2 linked regions of the Neorhizobium galegae genome follow. The protein of the gene in region 1 interacts with the protein of each later gene in a pairwise test. Links are inferred from orthologs where the notes say so. Each region holds a gene or a part of one and is shown on either strand. Other genes may lie near its edges.

Region 1 (15,133 bases):
TTTCCAGCGCCGCACGCCGTTTGTCGGCATCAGTCTCCGCCACAGCAGATTTCTTCTCCTCGGGCATGAGGCCTACTCCTCATCCCGCTTCACCCGGTATTCCCCCGTCGCCGGGTCCCTTTCCAGGGTGCCGATCGCGCCGGTCTGGCGCTCCTTTTCCTCGCGGCGAGTGCGCGACGACAGTCTTTCGGCGTCCTTGATGAACTTCTTGTAGAGCATCCAGCCGCCGCCGATGACGATGATCAGAAATAAAAGCTGCGCCATTTCCCCTCTCGCGCTATCCTGACGACCTCAAAGGCCGTAGCGGCTCCACATTGCCTTTTCTTCCAGGCTCGCGGCAAGTCCCGTGACGGCGCCTGCTGCGATTTCTCCGGCCTTCCCCTCGCCGAAGACGACGCCGGGCACGCGGCGGCCGAAGAGGGTGCGGGCACTGCCGATCAGTTCCAGCCTGGTATCCTTGCCGTAACGGCGCTTGAGGACTTCGCGCATGTCGCCCAGACTGTCGATCAGGCCGAGATCGAGGCCGCGCAACCCGCTCCAGAACAGGCCCGAAAAGATCGTCGCATCGTCGGCCAGCCGCTCGCCGCGGCGCATCTTGACCATCTCGATGAACACCTTGTGGATCTCGAGCTGCAGGGTCTTCAGATATTCGATGTCGCCTTCCTTTTCCGGCTGGAAGGGATCGAGGATCACCTTGTTCTCGCCGGCAGTATAGACGCGGCGTTCGACACCGATCTTGCGCAGCAGTTCCGGGAAGCCGAACCCCCCGGAAACAACGCCGATCGAGCCGACGATCGAGGTCGGATCGGCAAAGATCTCGTCACCCGCGAGCGCGATCATGTAACCGCCCGAGGCCGCGACATCCTCGACGAACACCAGGACCTTCTTGTTCTTTTCTTCCGCCAGCGAGCGGATGCGCTGGAAGATCAGGCGCGACTGGACGGGCGATCCGCCCGGGGAATTGATCGAGATCGCGACGACCGGCGCATCCTTCCTGGCGAAGGCCTTGTCGAGCATCGGCGCCACGCCGGCCAGGTTGAGGCTCTGCTTGAACTGGCTGCCGCCGGCCATGATCGCTCCGTGAAGCCGGACGACGGGTATCGTCAGCCCCTTCTTACGGAATCTTTTCGGCATCAACCTCTGCAAAAACCCGGCCATTTCTTTTCCTTCTGTCGCGTTCGGCTCTGCCAAAGCATGTATGTGACGGATTTTCAAACGCAATGGCTGCGCCACTTAAAGCAGGATTTTGATTTTTCTAGTTGCGAATGACTTGCATTATCATCCCAACAAGGCATTATCCGCTCGCGAACGGAGATAGAGTGAAGATGGATGTTTTGGGTTCGAAGCAGGACAGCGGCTGGCGGAACACGCGGGGAGAGGCATCGCTTTCCGACGTCCATCGAAGCATCAACATCTCGCAATCCGGATCGCGGTGGCGGCGGCTCGCCGCCTTTGCGGGTCCGGGGTACCTGGTCGCGGTCGGTTATATGGACCCCGGCAACTGGGCGACCTCGCTCGCCGGCGGGTCGAAGTTCGGTTACGCGCTGCTCGCGGTCGCGCTGCTGTCTAACCTGATGGCGATCGTGCTGCAGTCGCTCTGCGCGCGCCTTGCCATCGCATCGGGCCGAGATCTGGCGCAGGCCTGCCGCGACGCGTTCCCGAAATGGGTTTCCATTCCGCTCTGGGCGCTTGCCGAAATCGCCATCATCGCCACGGATATTGCCGAGGTGATCGGCACCGCCATCGGCCTCAACCTGATCTTCGGCATTCCGCTCGAGCTCGGCGTGCTGATCACGGCACTCGACGTCTTCATCATCCTTTACCTGCAGAAGATGGGCTTCCGCTGGATCGAAGCCTTCATCATCACCCTGCTCGGCGTCATCGCAGTGTGCTTCGCGATCCAGATCTTCCTTGCCGATCCGCAATGGGGCGGCGTCATCCGCGGCTTCTTCCCGACCACCGAGATCGTCACCAATCCGGAGATGCTCTATCTGGCGCTCGGCATCCTCGGCGCGACGGTCATGCCGCATAATCTCTATCTGCATTCCGGCATCGTGCAGACCCGCAACTATGGCCACACCCTGCCGGAAAAGAAGGAAGCACTGACCTATGCGACGATCGACTCCACCTTCGCGCTCTGCTTCGCGCTGTTGATCAATGCTTCGATCCTGATCCTTGCGGCAGCCGCATTCAACAGCACCGGGCGAACGGAAGTGGCCGAACTCGGCGAAGCGCATTCGCTGCTCGCACCGCTGCTCGGGCTGGCCATTGCACCGACGCTGTTCGGTATCGCGCTACTCTGCTGCGGCCTGAATTCGACGGTGACGGCAACGCTCGCCGGGCAGATCGTCATGGAAGGCTTCCTCAAGATGAAGCTGCAGCCATGGATCCGCCGGCTGATCACCCGGGGGATCGCCATCATTCCAGCCGCGTTCGTCACCATCTGGTACGGCGATGCGGGCACGGCGGAACTCTTGATCCTCACTCAGGTCGTGCTCAGCCTGCAGCTTTCCTTCGCGGTCTTCCCCTTGGTGATGTTCACCGCCAGCAAGGCCAAGATGGGTGAGCTCGTTGCGCCGATCTGGCTCTCCGGCATCGCCTGGCTGATCGCCGTCGTCATCGCCGGCCTCAACGTCAAGCTGCTCGTGGATTTCGTTTCGGGCTGAGGCGGGAATAAGCGACCCGGCCGTTGTTCAGGTCGTCCACGAAAGCCGAGAAAGCATGGCCATCCGTGCCATGCACGAAAAGCGGCGCCCGGAATGTCAGCCGGGCGCGCGATCCCTTGACGGCGGTGACGAGGATGCGCGTGGCGCTTTCGTCGGGCCGGGGATGGAGGGCCGTGATTTCCAGCCCGCCGAAACGCCTGCCGCAGGCCTCGACGATCTCGGCGATCGATTGCGGCCGGGCGATCAGCGACAATTGCCCGCCGGGCTTCATGATCGCACCGGCGGTGCGGATCCAGGCTTCGAACAGATCTTCCGTCATCGCATGCGCCTCGGCCTTCAGGGCATCGGGCGTCTTGCGGTCGCTGGCATCGTTGAAGGGCGGGTTCATGATCACGTGGTCGTGGATTTCGTCGACGAGGCCGGCGGCGAGCCGCGGCTTGCCGGTCAGGGTCACATCCGCTTCCAGCACCTCGACGCGACCGGCCATAAAGGCGTTTTCGGGAAGTTCCAGAGTTCTGCGGGCATAGTCCGCCATCAGCGGCGATTTCTCGATCAGCAGGACCTTTGCCCGCTCCAGCCGCGAGGCGACGGCAAGACCCGCAGCACCGGCGCCCGAACCGAGATCGGCGACGCTCACCGACTTGTCGGAGGCGACCAGCGAGGCGAGCAGCATCGCATCGACACCTGACCGATGCCCGCCGCCCTTCGGCTGCATGACGTGAAAACGGCCGCGATGGAAGGCGTCGACGGTGTGGGTGGGCGGGTTCATGTGGGTTTCCACAAGCATCAAGGCCGCAGCTCCGCTTCCAGCCCCGCGTCCTTCAAGATCCGCCGGGCCTCGTCGGCGCGCTCGCCATCGACCATCAGCCGGCGCTGCAACAGACCGAGCGAGCCTTCGAGCACGCTCATCGACTGGTCGGCGACCATGCAGTAGATGCCCGCATCCTTCATCAGGCTCTGTGCCAACGACAGGATCACGATGTCGTTGGTGCGGATGATCTCCAGCATGGCTTGTTTGTTACCCCATTATATCCGGCGGGATGCGATTTGCGCTTGCCGCACTATCAGCCTCTTTCTATTGTCGTTTGAAAGATTTCGATAGGGAGGCCTGAGATTGGGCGTCGTCATACCGCTTGAAGAAGGCAAAAACAAACTGGCATCCGTCAAACCGCTGGTGGATCTGACCAAGGCGGACATGGATCGGGTCAACCAGCTGATCCTGTCCAAGGCCGGTTCCGACGTGCAGATGATCCCGGAAGTCGCCAACCACCTGATCTCGTCCGGCGGCAAGCGGCTGCGGCCGATGCTGACGCTCGCGTCTGCGGCCCTGTTCGGATACCAGGGCGAAGCCCATGTGAAGCTTGCGACCAGCGTCGAGTTCATGCACACGGCAACGCTGCTCCATGACGACGTGGTGGACGAAAGCGATCTGCGCCGCGGGCGTTCCACCGCGCGGATGATCTGGGGCAACCAGGCAAGCGTTCTGGTCGGCGATTTCCTGCTCGGCCAGGCGTTCCGGATGATGGTGGATGTCGGCTCGCTCGAAGCGCTCGACGTGCTGTCGGCCGCAGCGTCCGTCATCGCCGAAGGCGAAGTGCTGCAGCTTTCCGTCGCCAAGAACATGGAGACGACCGAGGACGACTATCTTTCGGTCATCCGCGCCAAGACGGCTGCGCTGTTTGCGGCTGCCGCCGAAGTCGGCCCGATCATCGCCAATGCCGACAAGGCCGGCCGGGGCGCGCTGAAATCCTACGGCATGAACCTTGGTCTTGCGTTCCAGCTCGTCGACGACGCGCTCGATTACGGCGGCAAGGCTGCCGATCTCGGCAAGAATGTCGGCGACGATTTCCGCGAGGGCAAGATCACGCTGCCCGTCATCCTCTCCTATCGCCGCGGCACCGAAGCTGAGCGCGCCTTCTGGCGTCAGGCGATCGAGAAGGGTGAAAGCAGCGACGAGAACCTGGAAAAGGCGCTCGGCCTGATCAACAAATACGGAGCCCTGAACGACACGATCGGCCGCGCGCTGCATTACGGTACGATCGCCCGCGATGCGCTGGCACCGCTTCCGGCCTCGCCGCTCAAGGCCGCTCTTCTCGAAGTCATCGACTTTTCGATCCAGCGCGTCAACTGACGCTCGGCGTCCGTTGACGAGGGTGTGACCGGCGCCGCCCCCATGCGGCGCTGGGGATTTCCTTGCGGACGTGCTTCAAAAAAGCCATTCTATCGTGAATCAATAGGGCGGAATTGGCGGCGGTATCTCATCGAATCGCCATGCTCTTACGAAAGGCATGTTTATGCGGCAGAAATCCAGCCTTCTTCTGCTCTCCAGCGCGGCGCTTGCAACCGTTCTCCTGTTCGGAACGGTAGCCAATGCGGCGACGGCGGAAGCGAAGCCAGCGGTGAAAGACACGGTGACGTTCGGCCCTGGCAACGTGAAGACGTTTTCCGGTGCATTTCTGGCCGCACGGACAGCCGATGTCGACCATGACTACGACACTGCGATCGCCCTCTACCGCAAGGCGCTGGCTTTCGATGCCGCCAACCTGGAAATCCGCGAGCGGCTGATGATCTCGCTGTTGCTCAACGGCGATTTCGACCAGGGCCTCGCTGAAGCCAACGCGCTCAAGGACGATAACGCCGTCGAGCGGATCACCAAGATCGTCCGCGGCCTCGATGCCCTGCGCGCCAAGAAATTCGATACCGCCAAGAAGGTTCTTGCCTACGAAGGCCCGAACGACCTCGACCGGCTGACCCACCAGCTTCTCTCCGCCTGGGCGGATGTCGGCGCCGGCAAGGGCAAGCAGGCAATGGCCAGCATCAACAACCTCAAGGGACCGGCCTGGTACAAGGTATTCACCGATTACCATCTCGGCGCCATGGCGCTGGTGACGGGCGATATCGGCACGGCGCGGCAGCACCTCAATACCGCCGTCACCAACAAGGAAGCCGTCGCCACCGCGCCGGACACATTCATGCGCGCGGTCATGGCGCTGGCACGCCTCGAAGCGGCTGCCGGCAACAAGCAGAAGGCGCTGGACGCGATCTCCGTCGGTGACGGCATGGTCTCCAACTATGCGCCGCTGAAGGCCCTGCGCCAGAGCATCGAGAAAGGCCAGAAGCCCGAACAGCAGGTGAGCGATGCCGCAGAAGGCGCTGCGGGCGTGCTGTTTTCGATCGGCGGCGCGCTGAACCGCCAGGGCGCCGAGGACATGGTCTCGCTCTACCTGCAGATTTCCCACGCGCTCGACCCAAAGAGCGCCGATACGCTGATCCTGCTCGGCGGCATCGCCGAAAAGCTCAAGCAGCCGGATCGCGCCATCAAGTTTTATGCCAGCGTCCCCGCCGATTCGCCGATGCGCCGCATTTCCGAGCTGCAGCTCGGCGTGACGCTTTCCGATACCGGCAAGGTGGACGAGGCCAAGCAGCACCTGAAGTCGCTGATCGATTCCGATCCGTCCGACATCCGCAGCTACATCGCCTATGGAAGCGTGCTTTCCGACGCCAAGGACTACAAGACCATGGCGGAGACCTACGACAAGGCCGCCGAGGTCATCGGGCCTGTGCCGAAGCCTGGCGACTGGACCATATTCTTCCAGCGCGGCATCGCCTATGAGCGGCTCAAGAACTGGGCAAAGGCCGAGCCGAACTTCCGCAAGGCGCTCGAGCTCAACCCGGAACAGCCGCAGGTCCTCAACTATCTCGGCTACTCGCTGGTCGACATGAACAAGAACCTCGACGAAGGTCTCGGCATGATCAAGCGGGCCGTCGATGCACGGCCGGATGACGGATATATCGTCGACTCGCTCGGCTGGGCCTATTTCCGGATGGGCAAGTTCGACGATGCCGTGACCGAGCTGGAACGCGCGGTGCAGCTGCGTGCCGGCGATTCGACGATCAACGACCATCTCGGCGATTCCTACTGGCGCGTCGGGCGCAAGCTCGAGGCCGTCTACCAGTGGAACCGGGCGCTGATCTCGGAAGGCGAAGACATCAACCGCGAGCAGATCAAGGAGAAGATCGAGAAGGGCCTGGCGCCGCTCGATCCGAACGCGACGACCGCCGACCGCAGCCCGACGGAACCCGTGGCACCTGCCCCGCCGGCGCCGGCCAATCCCGACAAGAAATCCTGACGCGCATGTTTCTGGACAATCCGTCATCCGACAACTGGCTCGCCGACAAGGCGGGCCTTTTCGAACTCGCGCCCGCCAAGATCAATCTCGCGCTGCACGTGACCGGCCAGCGGGCCGACGGCTACCATCGGCTCGAAAGCATCGTGACTTTTGCGGACGCGGGCGATCGGCTGTACTTTAGCGAGGCGGACGCCGACGATCTTTCCGTTTCCGGCCGGTTCGCCTCGCTGCTGCCGACCTCGGCGGAAGGTAAGAGGGGCAATCTCGTGCTGAAAGCGCGCGATCTCCTGCGCACGGCGCTGGAGGATAAAGGCGTTTCGACGCCGCCGGTTGCCATCCATCTCGAAAAGAACCTGCCGGTCGCAGCCGGTATCGGCGGCGGTTCGGCGGATGCGGCAGCAGCCCTGCGCGGCCTGATGCGCTTCTGGAATGCCAGCCTGCCGGACGGGGAACTGGCAGCGCTCGGGCTTTCGCTTGGCGCCGACGTTCCGATGTGTATCAAGAGCGAGGCGCTTATGGCCAGGGGGATAGGCGAGGAACTGACCGCGCTTCCCGACCTGCCCTCGCTGTCGCTGGTGCTCGGCAACCCGCTCGTCGGGGTCTCGACGCCGGATATCTTCCTGCGCCTGACGCAGAAGGAAAACGCGGCGATCGGGCCGTTCGACAGCGACTGGATCGGCTTTCTGAAAACGCTGCGCAACGATCTTGAACCGCCGGCGCGCTCGCTGGTGCGCGAAATCGACCAGATTTCCAGCCTGATCGGCGCGGAGGGGACGATGCTGACGCGGATGTCCGGTTCCGGCGCAACCTGTTTCGGGATTTTTCCTTCCTTCGAAGCGGCGGAAAAGGCGATGGAAAACCTTAACGGCCAGAAGCCGGAATGGTATTTTCAGGCGGTGAGAACCGTTGGACAGGTGCCCGAGAAACCCCAATGAACCGGATCGACGAAACCCGTTCCTTCATCCCTGTCGGCATCGCCGTGCTGACCGTCTCCGACACGCGCACGCTTGCCGACGACAAGTCCGGCGACACGCTGGTGGCGCGGATCGCTGAAACCGGCCATGAGCTGAGGGCGCGGGCGATCGTGCCGGACGACAAGGACCGCATCGTCGGCCAGGTGCAGGAATGGACGCTCGATCCCGATATCGACGTGGTGATTACCACAGGCGGCACGGGTTTTACCGGCCGGGACGTGACGCCAGAGGCACTGGAGCCGCTGTTCGAAAAGCGCATGGACGGCTTTTCGGAAGTGTTCCACCGGATCTCCTATGACAAGATCGGCACTTCGACGATCCAGTCACGGGCTACCGGCGGGGTGGCGAACGCTACCTTCATCTTCGTGCTGCCGGGTTCGCCCGGCGCCTGCAAGGACGCGTGGGACGGCATTTTGAAGGCACAGCTCGACTACCGCCACATGCCCTGCAATTTCATCGAGATCATGCCGCGGCTCGACGAGCACCTGAAACGCGGCAGCAAATAGCTGCTACCTGACGGCCGCCGCCACCCAGGCCGGGATCATCTCGCTGGCGAGCTTCGACACCTTCTGGCCGCGCGCCAGCGTTTCCAGGTCCATCCCCGATTTTGCCAGCGCAATCGCCTGCCGCTTCGGCAGCAGCATGCCGTATTCCAGCGGCGGCACGGCGCGGCCGATGCGCCTGAAGAACGGCCGCCTATAGTTGCGCGCCGGCGCGAAGCGGGCCGGCTGCTTGTTCAGCGCTATATATTCCATCACCTCGTCGATCCAGCCGGCCTGCAGCCGGGCGCCGGGCTCGACCAGCAACAACCATTCTCCACGGGCGCCGCGCAAAATATCCTTGATGTTCCAATGGCCGTAAAAACGGCAGCCGGCCGCATCGGCGACGCTGGAGGAACCGTCCCGCGAACCGTGGTCAAGCACCACGACGTCGCTCACAAGTCCCTCCACCGCAGCGGAAACGAGCACCGAGAGCGTCTGGGCCAGCTCGGATTCCTGATCGCGGCATTCCATGATGACAGTCAGCATCCCTGACATGTAACGCATTGCAACACGGAACGCCAGAAACGCGGACCGTCAATTTTGTTCTTGCAATGTTCTCATTTCCGCGCTAGGAATTTAATCATCAGGAACGGGGAATTTCCCCTTCAGGAGCTAACCCATGAACGAGCTGCATCAGTTGCGGCAGGACGCTTTCGCGCCTGCCCATACGGCCGATATTGCCGATGCGTTGGTCAAATCCTCCGGTCTTCGGGTGGAGATCGACCGGCGTCGCGGGCGCGGCGCAGGGCTCAATCCGAGCGGCCGTTTCGAGGAAGAACGCCGTGAGGCATTCGACGACGGCTGGCAGACGCTGGAGGAACTCGAACCGTTCAGGACCGAAGTGCAGGTGGAAAAGCCACGCACCGCGATCACCCGCAACGAATCGCCGGACCTTTCCTTCGATCGCTCGATCAATCCCTATCGCGGCTGCGAGCATGGCTGCATCTATTGTTTCGCCCGACCGACGCATAGTTTCATGGGGCTTTCTCCAGGTCTCGACTTCGAATCGAAGTTGTTTGCCAAGCCGGACGTGCCAAAGCTGCTCGAGCGGGAGCTGAGCCGCCCGGATTACAAGGTGCGGGCGATCGCGATCGGCACCAATACCGATCCCTACCAGCCGATCGAGCGGGAATGGCGGATCATGCGGCAGATCCTCGAAGTGCTTCAGAAAGCCAATCACCCCGTCGCGATCGTCACCAAGTCGGCGCTGATCACCCGCGACATCGACATCCTTGCCGACATGGCGTCCAAGGGGCTCGCGAAGGTCGGGATTTCGGTCACCACCCTCGACCGCAAGCTTGCCCGCACCATGGAGCCGCGCGCCTCGACCCCTCCCAAGCGCCTCACCGCCATCAAGGCGTTGACCGATGCCGGTATTCCGACTGCGGTCATGGTGGCACCCGTCATTCCGGCGCTCAACGACCACGAGATCGAGCGGATCCTCGACGCCGGTCATGCGGCAGGGGCGACGGAAGCGAGCTACGTGCTCCTGCGCCTGCCGCTGGAGGTGAGCCCCCTCTTCCGCGACTGGCTGCTGCAGAACTATCCGGACCGCTATCGCCATGTCATGTCGCTCGTCCGCTCGATGCGCGGCGGCAAGGATTACGACGCCGAATGGGGCAAGCGGATGAAGGGTGCCGGTCCCTATGCCTGGCAGATCGGCCGGCGTTTCGAGATGGCGACCAAACGGCTCGGTATGGTTCGGCGCGGCCTGCCGTTGCGCGACGATATCTTCCTCCGTCCCGACGGCGGCGGCATCCAGCTCTCGCTGCTCTGACCGGACCCTGTTCCGGTTTAATTGCGAATTCCCATTTCCGGCGCGGACCCGCCCTGTCCCCCGCGTCGGAAAATACCCCGGTTCCACCGCCGCCCCTCGGTGGATAGCGACGCCGCAATCGCCCGCCGGGGGTTGCAGGAGGTCGGGACGACGTGCGAGGTTGCCGCCATGTTACCTCGCACGTCGCCCGATTCTCCGATGCTTTTCGAAGACGTTCCGCTGGTTCCGGATTTCAGTCTGGAGCTCGTGGCGCGGCAGGCCGGCCACTGGCCGGTCGCGGGCACCGACGAAGCGGGACGCGGGCCGCTGGCAGGCCCGGTCGTGGCCGCCGCCGTCATCCTCGACCCCGACAATATCCCGGACGGCCTCAACGATTCCAAACAACTCACCGCCAACCAGCGGGAACTTCTGTTCGAGGCGATCATGGCGACAGCAGAAGTGTCGATCGCCGCGTCCGGCCCGCGCCATATCGACGAGCGCAACATTTTGCGCGCCAGCCTCGACGCCATGCGCCGCGCGGTGGCGGGGCTTGCAGTGACGCCGGCCTATGTGCTCGCCGACGGCCGCGACGTGCCGCAGGGGCTCTGCTGCCCCGGCAAGGCGGTCATCAAGGGCGACGCCCGCTCCGTCTCGATTGCCGCCGCTTCGATCATCGCAAAAGTCACCCGCGACCGGATGATGACCCGCGCCCACCTGGTCTTCCCCGGGTACGGTTTTGCCAATCACGTCGGTTATGGGACGGCCCAGCACCGCGCCGGTATCGAGGCGCATGGGCCGTGCTCGCTGCATCGGATGAGTTTTCGGCCGCTTAAAAAGGATGATCTGCCGGAGAGCTAACCGGTAGAAATCTACGGCCCGTCCAGCGAAGCCGCTCAGCCCGTCGGTATCGTCCTGAGCATGCTCGGCCGCGCGGATACCCGTTCCCACCAGGACATCAGGCCGGAATGCTTGCCCAGCAGGTCGTTTGCGACGGGCGACGTCATGAAATAGTCGATCATCGGCGCCAAGTGAAGGTCCGCCAGGCTGATCCCATCACCGCAGAGCCACGCGGAGTCCTGCGACAGTTCGGCAAGGGCCTTCAGGCAGGTCGGCGCCCTTTCGAGCGCAGCATCCAGGCGGACGACATCCGTCCGCCTGCCGCTGGCGGGTTTGGAAACCTGCTCGACATAAATGCCCCACACGAGTGTCGGGTAGACATAGCTGTCCGCAATGCCAATCATCTGGTTCATGCGCGCCCGAATGCGAGGGGTAGGTGGCTGCAACGCGGGACCACTAAATGCCTCGTCCACATAGCGCGTGATCGCTCCGGTCTCGTAGAGCTTAAAGTCGCCATCTTCAAACGCTGGGATCCGCCCGAAGGGCTGGCGTTCGAGGTGTGACGTCGGCGGACCACCTGTCGCAAAGACATCGACCGGAACCAGTTCGTGGTCCACGGCCTTCTCCAGCAGGACAAGGCGGGCCGTCCGCACATAAACGCTGTAGTCTGCGCCGAATAATCGCGGCTTGCGCATGACGCTCTCCGTAGGAACCCTCTATTTCCCAAAACAAAAAAGCCGGGGTTTTCGCCCCGGCTTTTTGGAAGTCTCGTGTGATCGAAATCAGTTCAATCGCGACTGCACCTTGCCGACGGCGTCCTGGAAGAGCGTGTCCTGGGTGGAGGCGTCGGCCTTGCGGGCGATGACGCTCTGGGCAGCGGCGATGGCGAGGTCGACGGCGGCAGCGCGCACGGCGCCGATCGCTTCGGCTTCGGCCTGCTTGATCTTCTGCTCGGAAAGGGCGTTGCGGCGAGCGACGAATTCGTCGGTCTTCTGGCGAGCTTCCTCGGTCAGGGCCGCAGCCTCACGCTCGGCGACAGCCACGATCTGGGCGGCTTCCGCTTCGGCTTCCTTGCGCTTGCGCTGGTATTCGGCGAGCAGGGTCTGGGCTTCTTCGCGCAGACGCTTGGCTTCGTCGAGATCCTTGCGGATGTTGGCGGCCCGCTCGTCGAGCGACTTCGCCATCATGCCCGGCACTTTGAGATAGACGATCAAAGCTAGGAAGAGAACGAGGCCGACGAGTGCGAAAAATGTTGCATCGAATGCCATCGGGTCAAGCCTCCGTCTTCGCGGCTGCAACGGCAGCCTTGATGTCGTCGCCGCTTGCCTTGGCGCCGATCAGCTGATCGACGATGGCGGTGGCGGTTTCTTCGGCGATCTGGCCGACTTCTGCGAAAGCTTTTGCCTTGATTTCGCCGATGCGGGTTTCGGCGGCAGCCAGCTTCTCGGCAAGTTCGGCCTCGATCGCGGTGCGGTCGGCGGCAGCCTTGGTCTTGGCGGCTTCGCGAGCCGTTTCGGCGATCTTGTGGCCCTTGGAACGGGCGGCAGCCAGTTCCTTCTCATAGGTCTCGACGGCAGCGTCCGCTTCCGCCTTCAGGCGGGCGGCTTCGTCGAGGTCCTGGGCAATCCGGTCGTGGCGGTGTTCGAGAATGCCACCCACGCGCGGAACGATGACCTTCTTCATCAAAAGATAGAAGAGGCCGAAGGTGATGACGAGCCAGAGCAGCTGCGACGAGAAATGGGCCGCATCGAATGGCGGAAAGGTGCCGCCGCCATGGGCGCCGGTTTCGGTATGCGCTTCGCCAGCAGGCGCGGCATGCGGATCAGTAGCGGCCGGCGCGGTCTGCGCATATGCCGAGGTCACGAACATCATCACCTCCAGGTGTATTCCAAATGCGAAGGATCACGGCGCGCCTTCTGCAAGCGGCCGCGATCCGAATTTCCTGGACAGATCTTAGACTGCGTACAGGAGCAGGAGAGCGATGAGCAGCGAGAAGATGCCCAGAGCTTCCGTAACGGCGAAGCCGAACACCAGACGGCCGAACTGGCTGTCAGCGGCGGACGGGTTGCGCAGAGCGCCCGACAGGTAGCTGCCGAAGATGTTGCCAAGGCCAAGAGCCGTGCCGGCCATGCCAAAGCAAGCCAGGCCTGCACCGATGAACTTTGCTGCTTCCGCTTCCATGAGAAACTCCTTCGAAATGGTTGTTGCGGCTGATGACTGACGCTTCAGGACGCCAATGTCGTTTTTATCCTTAGTGCCCGCCGGGATGGATCGCGTCGTTGAGGTACATGCAAGTCAGTACCGCGAAGACGTAAGCCTGGAGGAAGGCGACGAGGAATTCGAGACCGGTCAGGGCGACCGTCATGATGAGAGGCAGGACTGCGCCACCGATGCCCAGCGCGCCCATGGTTCCGAGCGAGGCGACGAAGCCTGCGAACACTTTGAGCGTGATATGGCCAGCCAGCATGTTGGCGAAAAGACGGATGGAGAGCGAAATCGGCCGCGACAGGAACGAGATCAGCTCGATCGGAACCACCAGAAACAGCAGCAGGAACGGCACGCCCGAGGGCACGAAGAGTTTCAGGAAGTGCAGGCCGTGCTTGTAGAAGCCGTAGACGAGGACCGTGCCGATGACCAGGATGGCCAGGGCGAAGGTGACGATGATCTGGCTGGTGATCGTATAGAAATAAGGGAACATGCCGAGCAGGTTGGCGGTCAGCACGAACATGAACAGCGAGAAGACCAGCGGGAAGAATTTCATGCCGCTGCTGCCGGCGCCTTCGCGCAGCATGCCGGCGATGAATTCATAGGACATTTCGGCGACCGACTGCGCCCGGCCGGGGATCAGGCCGCGCTGCGAGGTCGAGAAATACAGGAAGCCCGCGGCGCAGGCGACGGTTGCCACCATGAACAGAGACGCATTGGTAAAGGAGAAATCGATGCCGCCGATCTCGATCGGAACGATCTTGCTGATCTGGAACTGATGGATCGGATCGTTTGCCACCGTCTACCTCTTGGTCCTTAGCCGCGCCGGGGCGGCCCAGTTTCATTTCCGGAAACCGGACCTTCACAGGCCGCCGTTTCCCTTACCATCCTTGCCGCTACGCTGGTTCGTGGTCGGCGGCGGAGCCACCTTTCCCACAGAGCGAAGCACATTCAGCACACCGGCACAGAACCCGAGGAGAAGAAGAACAATCATCCCCCACGGCGCAGTGCCGGCAAAACGGTCGAGCAAAAAGCCCAGAATAGCCCCAACCGCGACTGCGGAGATGAACTCGGAGGAAAGCTTGAAACCCAAGGCCATGCCTTTTCGGCTTTCCTCGGATTGCGCGTCCCTCTTCGCCTCTGCCGCGTCGTCAGCCTTCCTGTCCGCAAGTTTCGCGGACAAGCGCTTCCGGCGCTCTTCCAGACCATCGTCGCGGTGATCCGTCATGTGCGTCCTCCCCTATTTCTGCTTCCGGCACAACCGGTTTTATGCTTTCCAACCGCAAAAAATGCGGTTAGCGAGGGATTTCGCGCCGTCCGGCCCGTTTTCAAGTCGCGCGCAACATAGTTTTGCCCGCCCCCATAGTCAAGGCGTCCAAGGTTCTTCGATTCAGGTAAATTAACCGAGCAAATTCAACCGGTTAAAAGAGGTACAACCGGAGTCGGGTAAAACTGTCGCGGGAATCGCCGCCTGTTGAAGCGACAGGAACCGGCTCAGCTCCAGCCGCCGCCATAGGTGCGGTAGAAGACGTGCAGGCCGATGCGGCCGACCTTCTTCATCGTGCGCGCCCAGTCGGGACGAACATAGACGGCATGATAATGCGTGGCGGAACCGACTTCCGGAAGCCAGATCTTGCCGGCGGTCACGGCCATAGCCACTTCGCGTGCCATCTTCCAATGATATTCGGAGCGGATGCGGTCCTTGATATTGTCGCAGGCAAAGGAAAACTGGCAGCGGTTGCGCCAATCCTCGTTCTGGTAGACGACGTCGCAGATCGTATCCGGATAGGCCGGATTGCGGACGCGGTTCAGGATAACCTGGGCGACTGCCGCCTGGCCGCGGGCGGATTCGCCGCGTGCCTCGAAATAGATGCCGGAGGCGAGGCACTGCTGCTCGCGCGCCAAAAAGGAGGCAGGCGGCAGCGGTGTCGCAGCCCAGGCGTGATCATCGAGACCGATCGGCGGAATGAAGCGGCCGGCGCTCGGCTTTTCCCTGAGGATCGCATCGAAGGGCGATTCCTTG
Region 2 (15,183 bases), 420 kb from region 1 along the record:
CAACGGGATAAACTCTCCCGTTTTCCTGATAACCATCGGTTGCGATCCGGAAATTGGCATTTCCGGAAACGGCCGGTTTTTGTCAACGCGATCCGGTCCGGTGTCCGGATGAAGGAGGTGGAAGAGGTTCGGACGGCTCATGATGAGGATGAGGGCGTTCGTATATGTGGGGTGGCTTCCGCAAGCGCAGACCGTTCACGAGGCGGGCTGGGCGTAACTTTCGATCGGCTGCGAGGACGAGAGAAGGTTTTGAAACACAAGGGGACGGGCGGCGACGGTTCTCAATGATTGGGAATGGTTTGCTATGCCTTGAAACAAAGTTTGTTCTGGCGGCGTTAACGAGAACCGCCAGGCTACGAGATTTGGAAGGCGGCGAATTATGCATATGAATACTATATCAGCCCGTGCAGGTAATGGGGACCACGCGCGGCAGGCATTTGATTCTAGTTGCTCCCAGGCGGCAGGGGAAACGACGGAAATGAAGCATAATGCTCTTTTTGAGCGGTTTAGTGCGCGTCTGAAGGCACAGGTCGGTCAGGATGTTTATGCAAGCTGGTTCGGGCGTTTGAAGCTGCATTCCGTCTCAAAGAGCGTTGTTCGGCTCACGGTACCGACCACTTTTCTGAAGTCCTGGATCAACAATCGTTACCTGGATCTCATCACCACCATATTCCAGGCGGAAGACGCCGAGATCCTGAAGGTGGAAATCCTGGTGCGCAGCGCAAGCCGCAGCATCAAGGCGCCTGTGGCAGGTGAAGAGCGTAGTCTGGCCCCGGAACCTGCTGTTGTTGCTTCGTTTCCACGTTCTCAGGGCCCCCGCGAGATTGGCAAGATCGCAACTTTCCCGTCGCCGTCTGCTGCGTCGGCGCGTTCTACCCAGGCTCCCGGACCGCTGTTCGGCTCCCCGCTCGACAGCCGCTTTACCTTCGACACTTTCGTAGAGGGCCCGTCGAACCGGGTAGCGCTTGCTGCCGCCAAGACCATCGCTGAAGCCGGCGCCAGCGCGGTCCGTTTCAATCCACTCTTCATTCATTCGGGCGTCGGCCTCGGCAAGACCCACCTTCTGCAGGCGATTGCCAATGCGGCCGTCGGCAGCGAGCGCATGCCGCGGGTCGTCTACCTGACGGCGGAATATTTCATGTGGCGTTTCGCGACCGCGATCCGCGACAACGACGCGCTGACGCTGAAGGACTCGCTGCGCAATATCGACCTGCTGATCATCGACGACATGCAGTTCCTGCAGGGCAAGATGATCCAGAACGAGTTCTGCCATCTCCTCAACATGCTGCTCGACAGCGCCAAGCAGGTGGTGGTTGCTGCCGACCGGGCGCCCTGGGAACTGGAATCGCTCGATCCGCGCGTCCGTTCGCGCTTGCAGGGTGGGGTGGCGATCGAAGTCGAAGCGCCGGACTACGAAATGCGTCTCGAGATGATCAAGGGCCGTTTGGCGACTGCCCGCCAGGACGATCCGTCGCTCGATATCCCGGCGGAAATCCTGAGCCACGTCGCTCGCAATGTGACCGCCAGCGGTCGCGAGCTGGAAGGCGCGTTCAACCAGCTTCTGTTCCGCCGCTCCTTCGAGCCCTCTCTGTCGATCGAGCGTGTCGATGAGCTGCTCGCGCATCTGGTGGGCGCAGGCGAAGCCAAGCGCGTCCGCATCGAGGACATCCAGCGCATCGTCGCGCGTCACTATAATGTGTCGCGACAGGAACTGGTCTCGAACCGCCGCACCCGCGTCATCGTCAAGCCGCGCCAGATCGCCATGTATCTGTCGAAGACGCTGACGCCGCGTTCCTTCCCGGAGATCGGTCGCCGTTTCGGCGGCAGGGATCATACGACCGTCCTTCATGCCGTCCGAAAGATCGAGGACCTGATTTCGGGTGACACGAAGCTCAGCCACGAGGTAGAACTCTTGAAACGGCTGATCAACGAGAACAACGCTTAAAATCCATGTTTCTGCTTTCTGTCGCAACAATCTGGGCCGTGGCGTGTATTACGCCAGGGCCCAATACGCTTCTGGTCATGCGTTATGCGCTGACGGCGCCGCGCCGTGTGCCGATCCTGGCGGCGATGGGCACTATCACCGGCACGCTCTGCTGGGGTTTTGCCGGCTGGCTGGGGATCAATGCCCTCTTTCAGGCGGCTCCCTTTGCCTATGTGGCGCTTAAGATCGTCGGCGGGCTTTATCTCGTCTGGCTTGGATTGAAGATATTCCTGGATGCGCGAAAGTCGCGTCGGTCGGCTGATATCGTGGCGGCTCGTATCGAGGTGCCGCTCAAGACCGCCTACCGGATGGGGCTGGCAACCAATCTTGCCAATCCGAAATCGGCGCTCTTCGTCGCCAGTCTTTTCGCCGCAACCATGCCGGCCGGCACGCCCTTCCTGTATGGACTTGCGGCGATTGCCGTCATGGTCGCCGTATCGACGGTCTATTATACCTTCCTGGTCGCGCTGATCACCCACCGATCGGTGGCGGCGGCCTATCTCAAGGCCAAGAAGAAGATCGATCTCGGTGTCGGCATGGTCTTCGTGGGCTTTGGCACCAAGCTGCTGATGTCGCAGCGTTGAGGATCATGAATGGCTATCGAAAAGGATTCGACGACCCGTTTCTATAGCCAAAACGCGGCAACCTACGCGGCGAGTTCCGCACCGAGCACGCGCCACCTCGATAGTTTCCTGTCAAAACTCGCGCCCGGTGCCGCCATCCTCGAACTCGGCTGCGGCAGCGGGAGGGATAGCGCGGTCATGATCGCGCGGGGTTTCGACGCCACGCCCACGGATGGCACGCCGGAGATGGCGGAGGAGGCCGCCAGACATCTGGGCAGGCCGGTTGGCGTGCTCCGTTTCGGGGAGATCGACGCGGTCTCGGCGTTTGACGGCATATGGGCCAATGCATGCCTCCTGCATGCGCCGCGGGCGGAGCTCGGGGGCATCCTCGGCCGCATTCACAAGGCCTTGCGCCCGGGCGGCGTCTTCTACGCGAGCTTCAAGGCTGGCGAAGCCGAAGGTTATGATGGCCTCGGACGTTATTATAACTATCCGTCCAAGGCCTGGCTAAGCGCGGCCTATGGGGGGGTCGCCTGGACTTCTGTCGATATCGATGAGGTGCACGGCAGCGGTTACGACAAAAAGCCGACCGACTGGCTGCATGTGCTGGCGGTAAAAGTCTAAACGCAGGATTTTAGCAAGCCAGATCGGCAACCACCGCATCGAGGATCAACATGCCGGATGGCGTGCAGCGCAGCCGCGAATTGCCGAGGCGCTCGATGAAGCCGTATTCCAGCAGCCGTTCCTCACGGATCGGGTCCGGGTCGCGGCCGGAAAGCTGCTGCCAGCGGGCGAGATCGACGCCTTCCCGCAGACGCAGGCCCATCAGCAACAATTCGTCGGCCTGTTCGTCGTAGCCGAGGATTTCCTCATCCAGCATGCCATGGCCGATGCGTTCCACCTGTTCCAGCCAGGTTTCCGGACGCCGCTCGGTGGAGGTCGCAATCTTGTTTCTGCCGCGCATCAGACGCCCATGGGCGCCAGGACCAATGCCGGCATAGTCGCCGTAGCGCCAATAGGTCAGGTTGTGGCGGCTTTCCGCGCCGGGCCGGGCGTGATTGGAAACCTCGTAGGCCGGCATGCCGAACCGCTCGGTAATCTCCTGCGTCGCCTCGTAGAGTGCCGCCGACTGGTCGTCGTCCGGCACGATCAGCTTGCCGGCCTTGTGCAGGCCATAGAAGGGCGTGCCTTCCTCGATGGTGAGCTGGTAGAGCGACAAATGGTCGACCGCGTAGGATATCGCTTCCTTCAGCTCCGCTTCCCAGGCCTCGACCGTCTGTTTCGGCCGCGCATAGATGAGGTCGAAGGACATGCGCGGAAAGATCTCCCGCGCCAGCCTGATCGCCTTCAGGGCATCGGCAACGTCATGCAGCCGACCGAGGAATTTGAGGTCCGGATCGTTGAGTGCCTGCACGCCGAGCGAGACGCGGTTGACGCCGGCAGCGCGATAGCCGCGGAAGCGGGTCGCTTCGACGCTGGAGGGATTGGCCTCCATGGTGATCTCGATACCGTCAGGAACATGCCAATGTCTGGCGATGCCGTCGAGTATCGCCGAGACCGTGGCAGGATCCATCAGCGACGGCGTGCCACCGCCGAGGAAGATGCTGGTAACGGTCTTCGGACCGCTCATGCGCCGCATCACTTCCATTTCCTTCAGGAAGGCGGCGGTGAAGCGCGGCTGGTCCACCGGCTGGTGGCGCACATGGCTGTTGAAGTCGCAATAGGGGCACTTGGCCGCACAGAACGGCCAATGCACATAAACGCCAAAGCCCGGCTCGCCCGTATCAGGCAGAAGGGTATCGCGCAAAAGAGGAGCGGCTGAATTCAAAGCGCCTCAAGCCTCCAGGCAGGTTTCGACGAAACGCTTGAAGGCACGGGCGCGATGCGAGAGCGCTTCCGGTTCGCCGGGTTTCCAGCCATGTTTCTGATCACTGCTCATTTCGCCGAACGTAATATCATAGCCCTCCGGTTGGAAGACCGGGTCATAACCAAAACCCTGGGTGCCGCGCGGCGGCCACGCCACCGTGCCTTCCACCTCGCCGCGGAACATTTCCGTGTGCCCGTCCGGCCAGGCGAGACAAAGCACGCTCACAAAGCGGCAGCTACGCTGCTCCGGCCTTGTTGCACCGCGCTCCTCCAGCGCCTTCTCGACCTTCTCCATCGCCATCTGAAAGTCACGGCTGCCGTCCTCGCGCTCCGCCCAGTTGGCGGTATAGACGCCCGGTGCGCCGTCGAGCGCGTCGATGACGATACCGGAATCATCCGACAGCGCCGGCAGTCCGGAGGCCTTGGCAGATGCGAGCGCCTTGATTGCGGCATTTTCTTCGAATGTCGTGCCCGTTTCGTCGGGCTCTTCGAATTTCAGTTCGGCGGCGGATTTCGCCGAGAAGCCAGAAGGGACCGATCAGTTCGGCGATTTCGCGGATTTTCCCGGCATTGTGGCTGGCAACGACGATCGTCTTGGTCTCGAGCTTGCGCATTACAATTCCTATTTGATATCCCAGAGCCTGGGCTCAGCGCATTCCAGGCTGTTGCCGGCCGGATCGCGGAAATAGATTGAGCGGGCACCGTTCGGCCAGCGGAAATCGCTTTCGATGGCAATACCTGCCTTGTTGAGCTTTTCCTTGATCAAGTCAATTGCCTCGCCTGTCATGCGAAAACAGATATGCCCCGGGCCTGTCGCGCCATGGGGTGGAACCGGCAATGCACCGGCCGGTGGTGGCTTCACCGTCTCGGCAGGATTGAAGATCAGCAGGATGCCCGGCCCGCAACGGAAGAACACATGCCTGTTGCCGGCGCGCAGAACCTTTTCGAGGCCGAGAATGCCGCCATAGAAGGCCTCGGCGGCATCGAGATCGTTAGCATAAAGTGCGGTTTCGAGAATGCCTTCGATCAAACAGCACCTCTTTCAGCGAGTTTTAGGCAATCGCCTGCTTCTGCATCGCCACCAGTTCCTGCGTGCCGTCCTGAGCCAGTGCCAAAAGCTTCAGGAATTCCTCCTGGCTGAAAGGCTTGCCCTCGGCCGTGCCCTGCACCTCGACAATGCCGCCGGTGCCGGTCATCACGAAATTCGCATCCGTCTCCGCAGCCGAATCCTCGATATAGTCGAGGTCGATAACCGGCTGGCCGGCAAAGATGCCGCAGGAGATCGCCGCGACATGATCCTTCAGCACCTTGTCGACCTTGGTCATCGAGCGGGCTTCCATCCACTTCAGGCAGTCGTAGAGCGCAATCCAGCCACCGGTGATCGAGGCCGTGCGCGTGCCGCCATCCGCCTGGATGACGTCGCAGTCGATGGTGATCTGCTTTTCGCCGAGCGCTTCGAGATCGATCACGGCGCGCAAGGAGCGGCCGATCAGACGCTGGATTTCCTGGGTGCGGCCGCCTTGCTTGCCGGCGGCGGCTTCGCGCTTCATGCGGTCGCCGGTGGCGCGCGGCAGCATGCCGTACTCGGCCGTCACCCAGCCCTTGCCGCTGTTTCGCAGCCACGGCGGCGTCTTTTCTTCGAGACTCGCGGTACACAGCACATGCGTGTCGCCGAATTTCACGAGGCAGGAGCCTTCCGCATGTTTGGAGAAATTGCGCTCGAACGAGACCTTGCGCATCTGGTTCAACTGTCTGCCTGAAGGCCGCATGCTTCACTCCCTGGATTTCTGTTTTCGCCTTCTACGGCTCCGGTCAAGCTTTTGCAAAGAAAAAGGCCTAATGCGTGTACAGTAGCCGATTGTGGCTGCGGTGATTTTCCCTTTGGAGAAGGGGCGGCGAATGACTATATTTTGTGAAAACATCAACGGAACGGTGAAGGTCTAGATGGGATTTTCGGCATCGACGGGTAGGGACAGCGGCTCTGTGCTCGATGACCGTTCGCGCGAAATTTTCCGCCGCATCGTGGAAAGCTATCTGGAGACCGGCGAACCGCTCGGCTCCCGAAATCTTTCCCGCCTGCTGCCCATATCGCTGTCGCCGGCGTCGGTGCGCAATGTGATGAGCGATCTCGAGGAGCTCGGGCTCATCTACTCCCCGCATATCAGCGCCGGCCGCCTGCCGACCCAGTCAGGGCTTCGCTTTTTCGTCGACGCTTTCATGCAGGTCGGAGATCTCTCCGCCGAGGAGCGTGCCAATATCGACCGGCAGATCCGGCCCGCGGATCGCGATCAGCCGATGGAAAGCCTGATGGCGGAGGCGAGCCGCATGTTGTCGGGCGTCTCGCGCGGCGCCGGGATCGTCATTACCACCAAGAGCGACCCGGTCCTAAAGCACGTCGAGTTCATTCGTCTCGAGCCGACCAAGGCGCTTGCGGTGCTGGTTGGCGATCATAACCAGGTGGAAAACCGTATTATCGAACTTCCGGCCGGCGTGACATCGTCGCAGCTGACCGAGGCGGCTAATTTCCTCAACGCCCACCTGAGCGGCCAGACGCTGCCGGAATTGCGCGGCCAGCTGAAGACGCTCAAGGATCAGGTACAGGGAGAGCTCCATGCGCTCTCGCAGGAACTGGTTGAGCGCGGTCTTGCGGTCTGGTCCGGCGATAGCGAGGAAGGCAAGCCGACCCAGCTCATCGTCCGCGGCCGGGCCAATCTGCTCGAAGGCCTGGCGGATGTCGCCGATCTCGATCGCCTGCGGTTGCTTTTCGACGATCTCGAAAAGAAGGACAGCCTGATCGAAATCCTCGATCTCGCTGAGAAGGGACCGGGCGTGCGAATCTTCATCGGCTCGGAAAACAAACTGTTCTCCCTGTCGGGCTCCTCGCTCATCGTGGCGCCCTATCGTGACGGCGAAGACCGGATCGTCGGCGCCGTCGGGGTCATCGGGCCGACGCGGCTCAACTATTCGCGCATCGTGCCGATGGTGGATTACACCGCGCAGCTGCTTGCCAGGCTGTCGCGCTGAATTCACGACGGAGCCGCCCAATTTTCCCATCAAGCCTTGATTTTTTCACTTTAAACCTCGATATCGGGCACAAATCCAAGCCCGTAAATCCAAGCCAAGAATAACCGGAGACCGTCATGACCGACGAAACCAACAAGAACGGACCTGACGCAACTGCCGCGGAGAACACGGTTGAAGCTGTTGCATCTGCTCTTGAGGACGCGGCCAACCAGAAGAATGCCGAGGCGCCTGCCGCCGAACCGGATCCGCTGGAATTGCTGAAAGCCGAAAATAACGAGCTGCGCGACCGCTTCCTGCGGCTGGCGGCCGAAATGGATAACCTGCGCCGCCGCACCGAACGCGAAATCAAGGACGCAAAGTCCTATGCGGCGGCTGGCTTTGCGCGCGACATGCTCGCCGTTTCGGACAACCTGCGCCGGGCGCTGGACGCCGTGCCGGCCGAGATGCGCGCCGGAGCCGATGCATCGCTGACCACGCTTCTGGAGGGGGTCGAGCTGACCGAACGCTCCATGCTGTCGGCGCTGGAACGCCACGGTGTGAAGAAGATCGATGCGGAAGGTCAGAAGTTCGACCCGAACTTCCATCAGGCCATGTTCGAGATCCCGAACCCTGCTGTCCCGAACAATACCGTCGTTCAGGTCGTCCAGGCGGGCTTCACGATCGGCGAACGCGTGCTGCGCCCCGCCATGGTCGGTGTTGCAAAGGGCGGCCCGAAGGCGGAAGTCTCCGCGGAAGCCGCCGGCGAGAAAAATGCCTGAAAGCTTTGAAAAGCGGGCGCAAGCCCGCTTTTCGCTTTGCGCCGGACCTTCAGTCGGCGTTTCGCAATCCTGACGGCAAGCGCCCGCTCCGCCAAGTCCACGTAGATCTTCCCCTTAAAACGGCGGCTCAAGAACAAAACCGCCCGGCGCTTTGTCAGCGGCCGGGCGGTTCGTTTCGTCCCCACGAATGTGTATGCGGTCAGGCGGCGTGGTTTGCCTGCTGCTCGTTGAGGAAGGCATAGATCGCCGAAGCGGAATCGGTCTTGCGCAGCTTGGCGACAAGTTCCTGGTCGCGCAGGACGCGGGCGATGCGCGACAGGGCCTTCAAATGGTCGGCGCCGGCGCCTTCGGGTGCGAGCAGCAGGAACACCAGATCGACCGGCTCGTCATCGAGCGCTTCGAAATCGACCGGCGCTTCAAGGCGCGCGAAAATACCCTTGATCGACGAGATGCTGTTGAGCTTGCCGTGCGGGATGGCGATGCCGTGGCCGACGCCGGTGGAGCCGAGCCTTTCGCGCTGCAGGATGATGTCGAAGATTTCTCGTTCGCTCACGCCCGTCAGCTTGGAAGCCTTGGCCGCCAGCTCCTGCAATAGCTGTTTTTTGGAATTTACCTTTAGGGCAGGAATAATCGCATCTTGCTGCAGCAAATCTGCCAATGCCATTCTCGTCATCCTTCGTGCCGCAAGAGCTTGTGCCCTAGGCGAAGGGGAGCGCCGTCTCCGACGCTCTCCCCAGGTGTCAGTTCTTGATATTGGTGGAATCGATCCAGCCAATATTACCGTCATTGCGGCGGTACACAATGTTCAGATGTTCCTTGCCGGGACTGCGGAACAGAAGAACAGGCTCGTCTGTCATATCAAGTGCCATGACGGCGCTTGCGACCGTCATCGTCTTCAACTGCTTCGAACTTTCCGCGACAATGGTCGGCGCGAAATCCTCGGGCACTTCCTCCCCTTCATCCGGTACGCTGTCCATAACAGTGTAGGCAACTTCCGCATAACCATTCACATGGTTGCCGGCATGATGATCCTTGAGCCGCCGTTTGTAGCGGCGCAGACGCTTTTCGATCCGCTGTGCTGCGGCGTCGAAACTGATCTGTGGATCATTCGCCTCGCCGGCCGCATGCAGGACGATCCCGGTATCGAGATGCACCTTGCAGTCGGCAGAAAAGCGCGAACCAGCCTTTTCCACGATGACTTGGCTCGAATAGCCTCCGTCGAAGTATTTTGTAACCGCTTCTCCGATTTGGTCCTCGATCCTTTGACGGAACGAATCGCCAATTTCCATATGCTTACCGGATACACGCACACTCATGGAGTTCTTCCTTCTTGTCGTGACTTGCGTGTTCCAGTCTACGCCAAGCCGTCCCCTCATCCAAGTCGTTCACACGTCACCGCGCTAAATTGCTGCAATCGGTGTCTGTCTGGATGATGGGATACGTTTCGTGCCATGTCCCGTGCAGTTGCGGCGGGCTTCTAGCGCCCGATGTTTTAAATGTCAACGGTGGCCGGTCTCGGGATTTCTACGTAGGCCTGTGGAAAACCGCCTGTTTCGGCCGCGTTTCAGTATGCCGCGACCCCGGCGATCGCACGCTTTTCGCGGCGGCGCTGAACGGAGGAGGGGATGTTCATCGCCTCGCGGTATTTAGCGACGGTCCGGCGCGCAAGTTCGACGCCGCCGCGTTTCAGGCTGATCACGATATCGTCGTCCGAAAGCACCGCATCCGGCGTCTCCTGCGCGATGAGCAGGCGAATCCGGTGGCGCACGGCCTCGGCCGAATGGCTGTCGCCACCTTCTTCTGCCGAGCCGATCGACACCGTGAAGAAATATTTGAGTTCGAACAGGCCCCGCGGTGTCAGCATGTATTTGTTGGAGGTGACGCGGCTGACCGTGGATTCATGCATCTTGATCGCTTCGGCAACGGTCTTGAGGTTGAGCGGCCGCAGGTGATCGACGCCGTGCATCAGGAAGGCATCCTGCTGGCGGACGATTTCGGTCGTCACCTTCATGATCGTCTTGGCCCGCTGGTCGAGGCTGCGCGTCAGCCAGTTGGCGTTCTGCATGCAGTCGGACAGGAAATTATGATCGTCGCCGTTCTTCGGGCAATTCTTCGACACCGTCTGGAAATAGGTATGGTTGACCAGAACGCGCGGCAGGGTGTCCGGATTGAGTTCCACCATCCAGCCGCCGTCGGGCGCTGCGCGCACGACGATATCCGGCGAAATCGTCTCTGACATGCCGCGCTCGAAACCCGCGCCGGGCTTCGGGTTGAGGCCGCGGATTTCCGCCAGCATGTCGATCAGGTCTTCGTCGTCGACACCGCAGATCTTTCGAAGCGAGGCGAAATCGCGTTTGCCGAGCAGATCCAGATGTCTGATCAGTGCTTCCATGGCCGGGTCGAGCCGGTCCTTTTCCCGAAGCTGGATTGCCAGACACTCGCTGAGTGATCGGGCAAAGACGCCCGGCGGATCGAGCGTCTGCAGCGAGTGCAGGATGGCCTCCACATTCTCGGAGCTTCTGCCGAGGCGGGCGGCGATCTCCTCGATGTCGCCCAGCATGTAACCGGCCTCGTCGAGCTGATCGACGAGATGCTGAGCAATCAGGCGGCTGGCCGCATCGACGATCAGGAAGGGGATCTGCTGGTTCAGGTGGTCGCGCAGCGTCACCTGGCCGGCGACGAAATCATCCAGGTCGTAGTCTTCGCCGGACTCGCCGCCCGGCATCGATTTCCATTGGCTGAGCAGTTCCGGCGCATCGGCGCGCCGCACCGGGCCGTCGTCCGGGAAGACGTTTTCGAAGCCCGTATCGAGCCCTTCGCCGAGCCTTTCGGCGCTGATGGAGGAGGAGCCCTCATACCAGTCGCTATCGACTTCGGCGGCCGCCGAACTCTCGCGGTCTTCGATCGGGGCAAAGTCGTCGGCGGTTTCGAAGCCTGTTTCCGCGTCGTTTTCGCTCTCGCTTGACGTAATTTCAAGCAGCGGGTTCTTTTCGACTTCCTGGGCGATGAACTGGTTGAGTTCGAAATGCGTCATCTGCAGCAGCTGGATGGATTGCATCAGCTGCGGCGTCATCACCAGCGATTGGGTTTGGCGTAGGAAAAGATTAGCGGATAAACCCATGGCGGACGCGAAACTCCCCTGCAATCCCCTTGAACCACCCGGTCATGGAGTGGTGGACGCTCGACTTCGCCGAGCCCCACAAGGCCAAATTTGCATCTGGCACAAGAATTGCTTTTTTGAAAGATTTGGTCAAGCGCTGCAGTGCGGGAAAGTAAATTTCTTTGTCGCGCTGCAACGACCAATTCGCGCCTAGAGGCTGAATTTGTCACCGAGATAAAGACGGCGAACATCCGGGTTGTTGACGATATCGTCTGCCCGGCCATGCGTCAGCACTTCGCCCGCGTGGATGATGTAGGCCCGGTCGATCAGGCCCAGCGTCTCGCGGACGTTGTGATCCGTTATCAGAACGCCGATCCCGCGCGCCGTCAAGTGGCGTACGAGGTTCTGAATGTCGGAGACCGAAATGGGATCGACGCCGGCAAAAGGTTCGTCGAGCAGCATGAAGGCCGGGTCGGTCGCAAGCGCCCGGGCAATTTCGAGGCGCCGGCGTTCGCCGCCGGAAAGCGCCACGGCCGCCGATTTCCGCAGCTGGCTGATATGGAACTCTTCCAGCAGCTCGTCGAGCTTGGTCTCCCGCTTGTCCCTGTCCCGCTCGTGCACTTCCAGCACCGCGCGGATGTTCTCCTCGACGGTCAGGCCGCGGAAGATCGAGGCTTCCTGCGGCAGATAACCCACGCCCAGGCGGGCGCGGCGATACATCGGCATGTGGGTGACTTCGTTGCCGTTGATCGCGATCATGCCTTCGTCCACCGGCACCAGGCCGGTGATCATGTAGAAACAGGTCGTCTTGCCCGCACCGTTCGGCCCGAGCAGCCCGACGGCCTCGCCACGGCGCACGACCAGTGACACGCCGTTGACGACGCGACGGGTATCGTAGGTCTTCGAAAGACCATGCGCGACCAGCGTACCCTCGTAGCGCGCTTTATCGCGTACGACGAAGGGTTCGGGCGCGGACGGCTTCCTTGCCGACAGACTGGGGAGGAACGGTATTTTCACGTCAAATGTCTATTATTGCTTTGGTCGCGATTTCGGGTCGAGCAGGATTTCGACGCGCCCGCCACAGGCGTCGAGCTTGGCCTGGCCGGTTTCCATCAGTACGGTGAGTTTGCAACCCTTGAAGACGTTGGGCCCCTCGGAGAGCACGACCTGCTTGCCAGAAAGCACGAAGGTCTGGGATTTCATGTCGAACTCGCCCTTCTCGGCGGTCGCCTGCTGCGTTCCCGAGGTCAGGAATACCGTATCGTCAAGAAAGATCTTGTCGATATCGGCGCTGCCTGAGGTCACCGAGCCACCTTCACCGGTATAAAGGACCGTCATCTTGCCGGCCTTCATCGTGGTCGTGCCCTGCACGACCTGGACGTTGCCGGTAAAATAGGCCTTCTTTTCCTGCTCCTTGATCTCGAGCTGGTCGCTCTGGATCTGGATCGGCTGGTCGCCGGAAAGCTTCAGGCCTTCCATCTGGCTGGTGGTGGTCTGGGCATGTGCGGTCGCTGCCAGACAGGAGATGAATCCTGCCGCGATCAGAACTGCGGTATTGCGTGTAAGAAGGCGGCGATTGATCATGACGGCCGGGCTCTACTTGCCTTGGTTGCGGATGGTGGCTGGATCGAGATGGACGCGAACCTGGCCCTTGAAGGTGATGGTACGCCCCTTATCCGTTATCTTTAAAGACTCTGCAACAATAGAGCCTTCTTTCATGGAGATATCGACGTGCTCGGGTGATTCCATCACACCTGCGTTGATATCGAGATGCGCGGACTTGAAGCGGGCGGTGATCCCGTTGCTCAGATTGACGTCGAACGGGGAGTTGAGATCGAGCATGTCGGTGCCGCGGTCGAAGTCGGCGGCTGTCGCGGTCACCCGGGCGATCACGTCGTCGTTGACCGGTACGGCGGCCTTGACGTCCTCGAGCGTGATCATGTTCGAGTTCTGGATATCCTGCAGCGCGCGGTTGGCGGTCATCGAATAGCTGATGCCGTCCTTGTTGCGGCCAGAGATCGCCGGCCGCTCCATGACGATCTTGCCGTTTTCGATCCGGGCGTTTTCAATCGAGAGGTTCTCCGGCAGATAGGCGCGGATGATCGAGACCCCGATGAAGGCGGCCGAAATCACGCCGGCCAGGATCGGCAGCAGTATCTTGAGCCTGCGCACGATCGCGGAATGCGCCAGCGCCGCCTGATAGGCATCCGCGCGCGGCTCCAGCGCCGCCGCAAAGCCTGCCGTTTTTCGAATATGCTGCAGCATGAGTGCCGGACAGTTCCTTTTTAGCCCGTCTCCGTTCTCATCCCGGTTGTGCCGGATGGAGCGGTTGCGAGCTTTGCTTTGTCCGCCAATATGGTTTTGATTCAATCAACAAACAATAATGGACAACATAAAAACGTGATGTGGCCCGCTGCAAAACACGCTAGAGAGCCTATTTAGCAACGGCGGTTCATCTCGAAGGTGGTTTTTATGGATCAAATGGCAATTGCGGACCGGCGTTCCCTGCGCCGCAAGCTGAGTTTCTGGCGGGTCGTCGCACTTGTTTTCCTCGTCGGCATCGGATTCGCGCTTTACCGTGTCGTTGCCGGCGAGGGCGTCGGATCTGCGGTGCCGCATGTCGCCCGCATCGAAATCTCCGGTATGATCACGGATGACAAGGACCTACTGGAGCGCCTCGACAAGATCGCCCAAAGCAGCCAGGCCAAGGCGCTGATCGTCTCGATCTCTTCGCCGGGCGGGACGACCTATGGCGGCGAGCGCATCTTCAAGGCGATCCGAAAGGTTTCCGAAAAGAAGCCCGTCGTTTCCGATATCCGCACATTGGCCGCCTCTGCCGGCTACATGATCGCCACGGCCGGCGATCAGATCGTCGCGGGCGAAAGCTCGATCACCGGATCGATCGGGGTGATCTTCCAATACCCGCAGATCGACGAGGTGATGAAGAAGATCGGCGTCTCGCTGCAGGAGATCAAGTCCGCGCCGCTGAAGGCCGAGCCGTCGCCCTTCCATCCGGCAAGCGAGGAAGCCAAGACGATGATCCGCAACATGGTCATGGACAGCTACGCCTGGTTCGTCGATCTCGTTGCCGATCGCCGCAAGCTGCCGCGCGACGAGGTTCTGAAGCTCGCGGACGGCACGATCTTCACCGGCCGCCAGGCGCTCAACGCCAAGCTTGTCGACAAGCTGGGCGGCGAGGAGGACATCCGCGCCTACTTTGAATCGCGTGGCGTTTCCAAGGACCTGCCGGTCGTTGATTGGAAGGAGCATAATTCCTCCTCGTCCTTCTGGTTCGCGAGCGCCGTCAGCGAGTTGTTCAAGCTCTCCGGTTTCGGCCAGACAATCACTCCCGACGCCCTTCGCACCTTCGGCGCAGACAAGTTGTTTCTTGACGGTCTTGTCTCCGTTTGGCAGGTTGGGCGCGGTTAAATATCTAAACTTTTCAGGGGGCAACCGTGATCAAGTCAGAACTGGTGCAGATCGTTGCGGCTCGCAACCCGCATCTCTACCACCGCGACGTCGAGAACATTGTCAATGCCGTGCTCGACGAGATCACAGATGCCCTGGCAGGCGGAAATCGTGTCGAACTGCGCGGCTTCGGCGCGTTTTCGGTGAAGAATCGCCCCTCCCGGTCGGGCCGCAACCCGCGCACCGGCGAGAGCGTTTTCGTCGAGGAGAAATGGGTTCCTTTCTTCAAGACAGGCAAGGAACTGCGTGAGCGCCTGAACCCGGGCCTCGATGACGAAGAAGATTGATCCCTTCGGCGCGGCTTTCCGTCGCCCTTGAAACCCCACAAAGCGCGCCTATTCTGCAACAGACGCTGGTAAAACAGCGGACAGTCTGCTGCCGGAGATTCACATGGATAAGTTCAAAAAGATCGTCTCGCTC

Evidence for each region.
Region 2: the proteins of LZK81_RS04660 (region 1) and grpE interact in binary tests that used the Escherichia coli proteins (3 or more experiments, as listed by UniProt). The link is inferred for Neorhizobium galegae from one-to-one orthologs.

The regions. Positions count from the first base shown.
Region 1 is NZ_CP090095.1:947,101-962,233, reverse strand. Bases 593-3,495 are described here. They hold LZK81_RS04660 (Nramp family divalent metal transporter), read left to right. Parts: upstream 593-1,325; coding sequence 1,326-2,666; downstream 2,667-3,495. Other genes in these bases: LZK81_RS04650 (DUF2007 domain-containing protein), read right to left, coding at 3,453-3,495; LZK81_RS04655 (tRNA1(Val) (adenine(37)-N6)-methyltransferase), read right to left, coding at 2,635-3,435; LZK81_RS04665 (S49 family peptidase), read right to left, coding at 593-1,158. In the rest of the region: LZK81_RS04675 (hypothetical protein), read right to left, coding at 1-67; LZK81_RS04670 (hypothetical protein), read right to left, coding at 73-264; more of LZK81_RS04665, read right to left, coding at 292-592; more of LZK81_RS04650, read right to left, coding at 3,496-3,674; LZK81_RS04645 (polyprenyl synthetase family protein), read left to right, coding at 3,781-4,797; LZK81_RS04640 (tetratricopeptide repeat protein), read left to right, coding at 4,961-6,796; LZK81_RS04635 (4-(cytidine 5'-diphospho)-2-C-methyl-D-erythritol kinase), read left to right, coding at 6,802-7,731; moaB (molybdenum cofactor biosynthesis protein B), read left to right, coding at 7,728-8,276; LZK81_RS04625 (glycosyl transferase), read right to left, coding at 8,280-8,798; LZK81_RS04620 (PA0069 family radical SAM protein), read left to right, coding at 8,932-10,089; LZK81_RS04615 (ribonuclease HII), read left to right, coding at 10,258-10,926; LZK81_RS04610 (glutathione S-transferase family protein), read right to left, coding at 10,962-11,600; LZK81_RS04605 (F0F1 ATP synthase subunit B), read right to left, coding at 11,688-12,173; LZK81_RS04600 (F0F1 ATP synthase subunit B), read right to left, coding at 12,178-12,774; LZK81_RS04595 (F0F1 ATP synthase subunit C), read right to left, coding at 12,859-13,086; LZK81_RS04590 (F0F1 ATP synthase subunit A), read right to left, coding at 13,157-13,909; and 2 more genes. UniProt on the Escherichia coli protein: H(+)-stimulated, divalent metal cation uptake system. Involved in manganese and iron uptake. Can also transport cadmium, cobalt, zinc and to a lesser extent nickel and copper. Involved in response to reactive oxygen.
Region 2 is NZ_CP090095.1:536,828-552,010, forward strand. Bases 6,422-9,374 are described here. They hold grpE (nucleotide exchange factor GrpE), read left to right. Parts: upstream 6,422-7,553; coding sequence 7,554-8,195; downstream 8,196-9,374. Other genes in these bases: hrcA (heat-inducible transcriptional repressor HrcA), read left to right, coding at 6,422-7,437; ptsN (PTS IIA-like nitrogen regulatory protein PtsN), read right to left, coding at 8,395-8,859; hpf (ribosome hibernation-promoting factor, HPF/YfiA family), read right to left, coding at 8,936-9,374. Outside these bases: chromosomal replication initiator protein DnaA, read left to right, coding at 380-1,945; LZK81_RS02625 (LysE family translocator), read left to right, coding at 1,951-2,568; LZK81_RS02630 (class I SAM-dependent methyltransferase), read left to right, coding at 2,578-3,171; radical SAM family heme chaperone HemW, read right to left, coding at 3,182-4,375; LZK81_RS02645 (VOC family protein), read right to left, coding at 5,036-5,443; rph (ribonuclease PH), read right to left, coding at 5,466-6,182; more of hrcA, read left to right, coding at 6,358-6,421; more of hpf, read right to left, coding at 9,375-9,511; rpoN (RNA polymerase factor sigma-54), read right to left, coding at 9,760-11,316; lptB (LPS export ABC transporter ATP-binding protein), read right to left, coding at 11,506-12,312; LZK81_RS02685 (LptA/OstA family protein), read right to left, coding at 12,325-12,879; LPS export ABC transporter periplasmic protein LptC, read right to left, coding at 12,892-13,560; signal peptide peptidase SppA, read left to right, coding at 13,768-14,724; LZK81_RS02700 (integration host factor subunit beta), read left to right, coding at 14,751-15,050; LZK81_RS02705 (lipopolysaccharide assembly protein LapA domain-containing protein), read left to right, coding at 15,154-15,183. UniProt on the Escherichia coli protein: Participates actively in the response to hyperosmotic and heat shock by preventing the aggregation of stress-denatured proteins, in association with DnaK and GrpE. It is the nucleotide exchange factor for DnaK and may function as a thermosensor.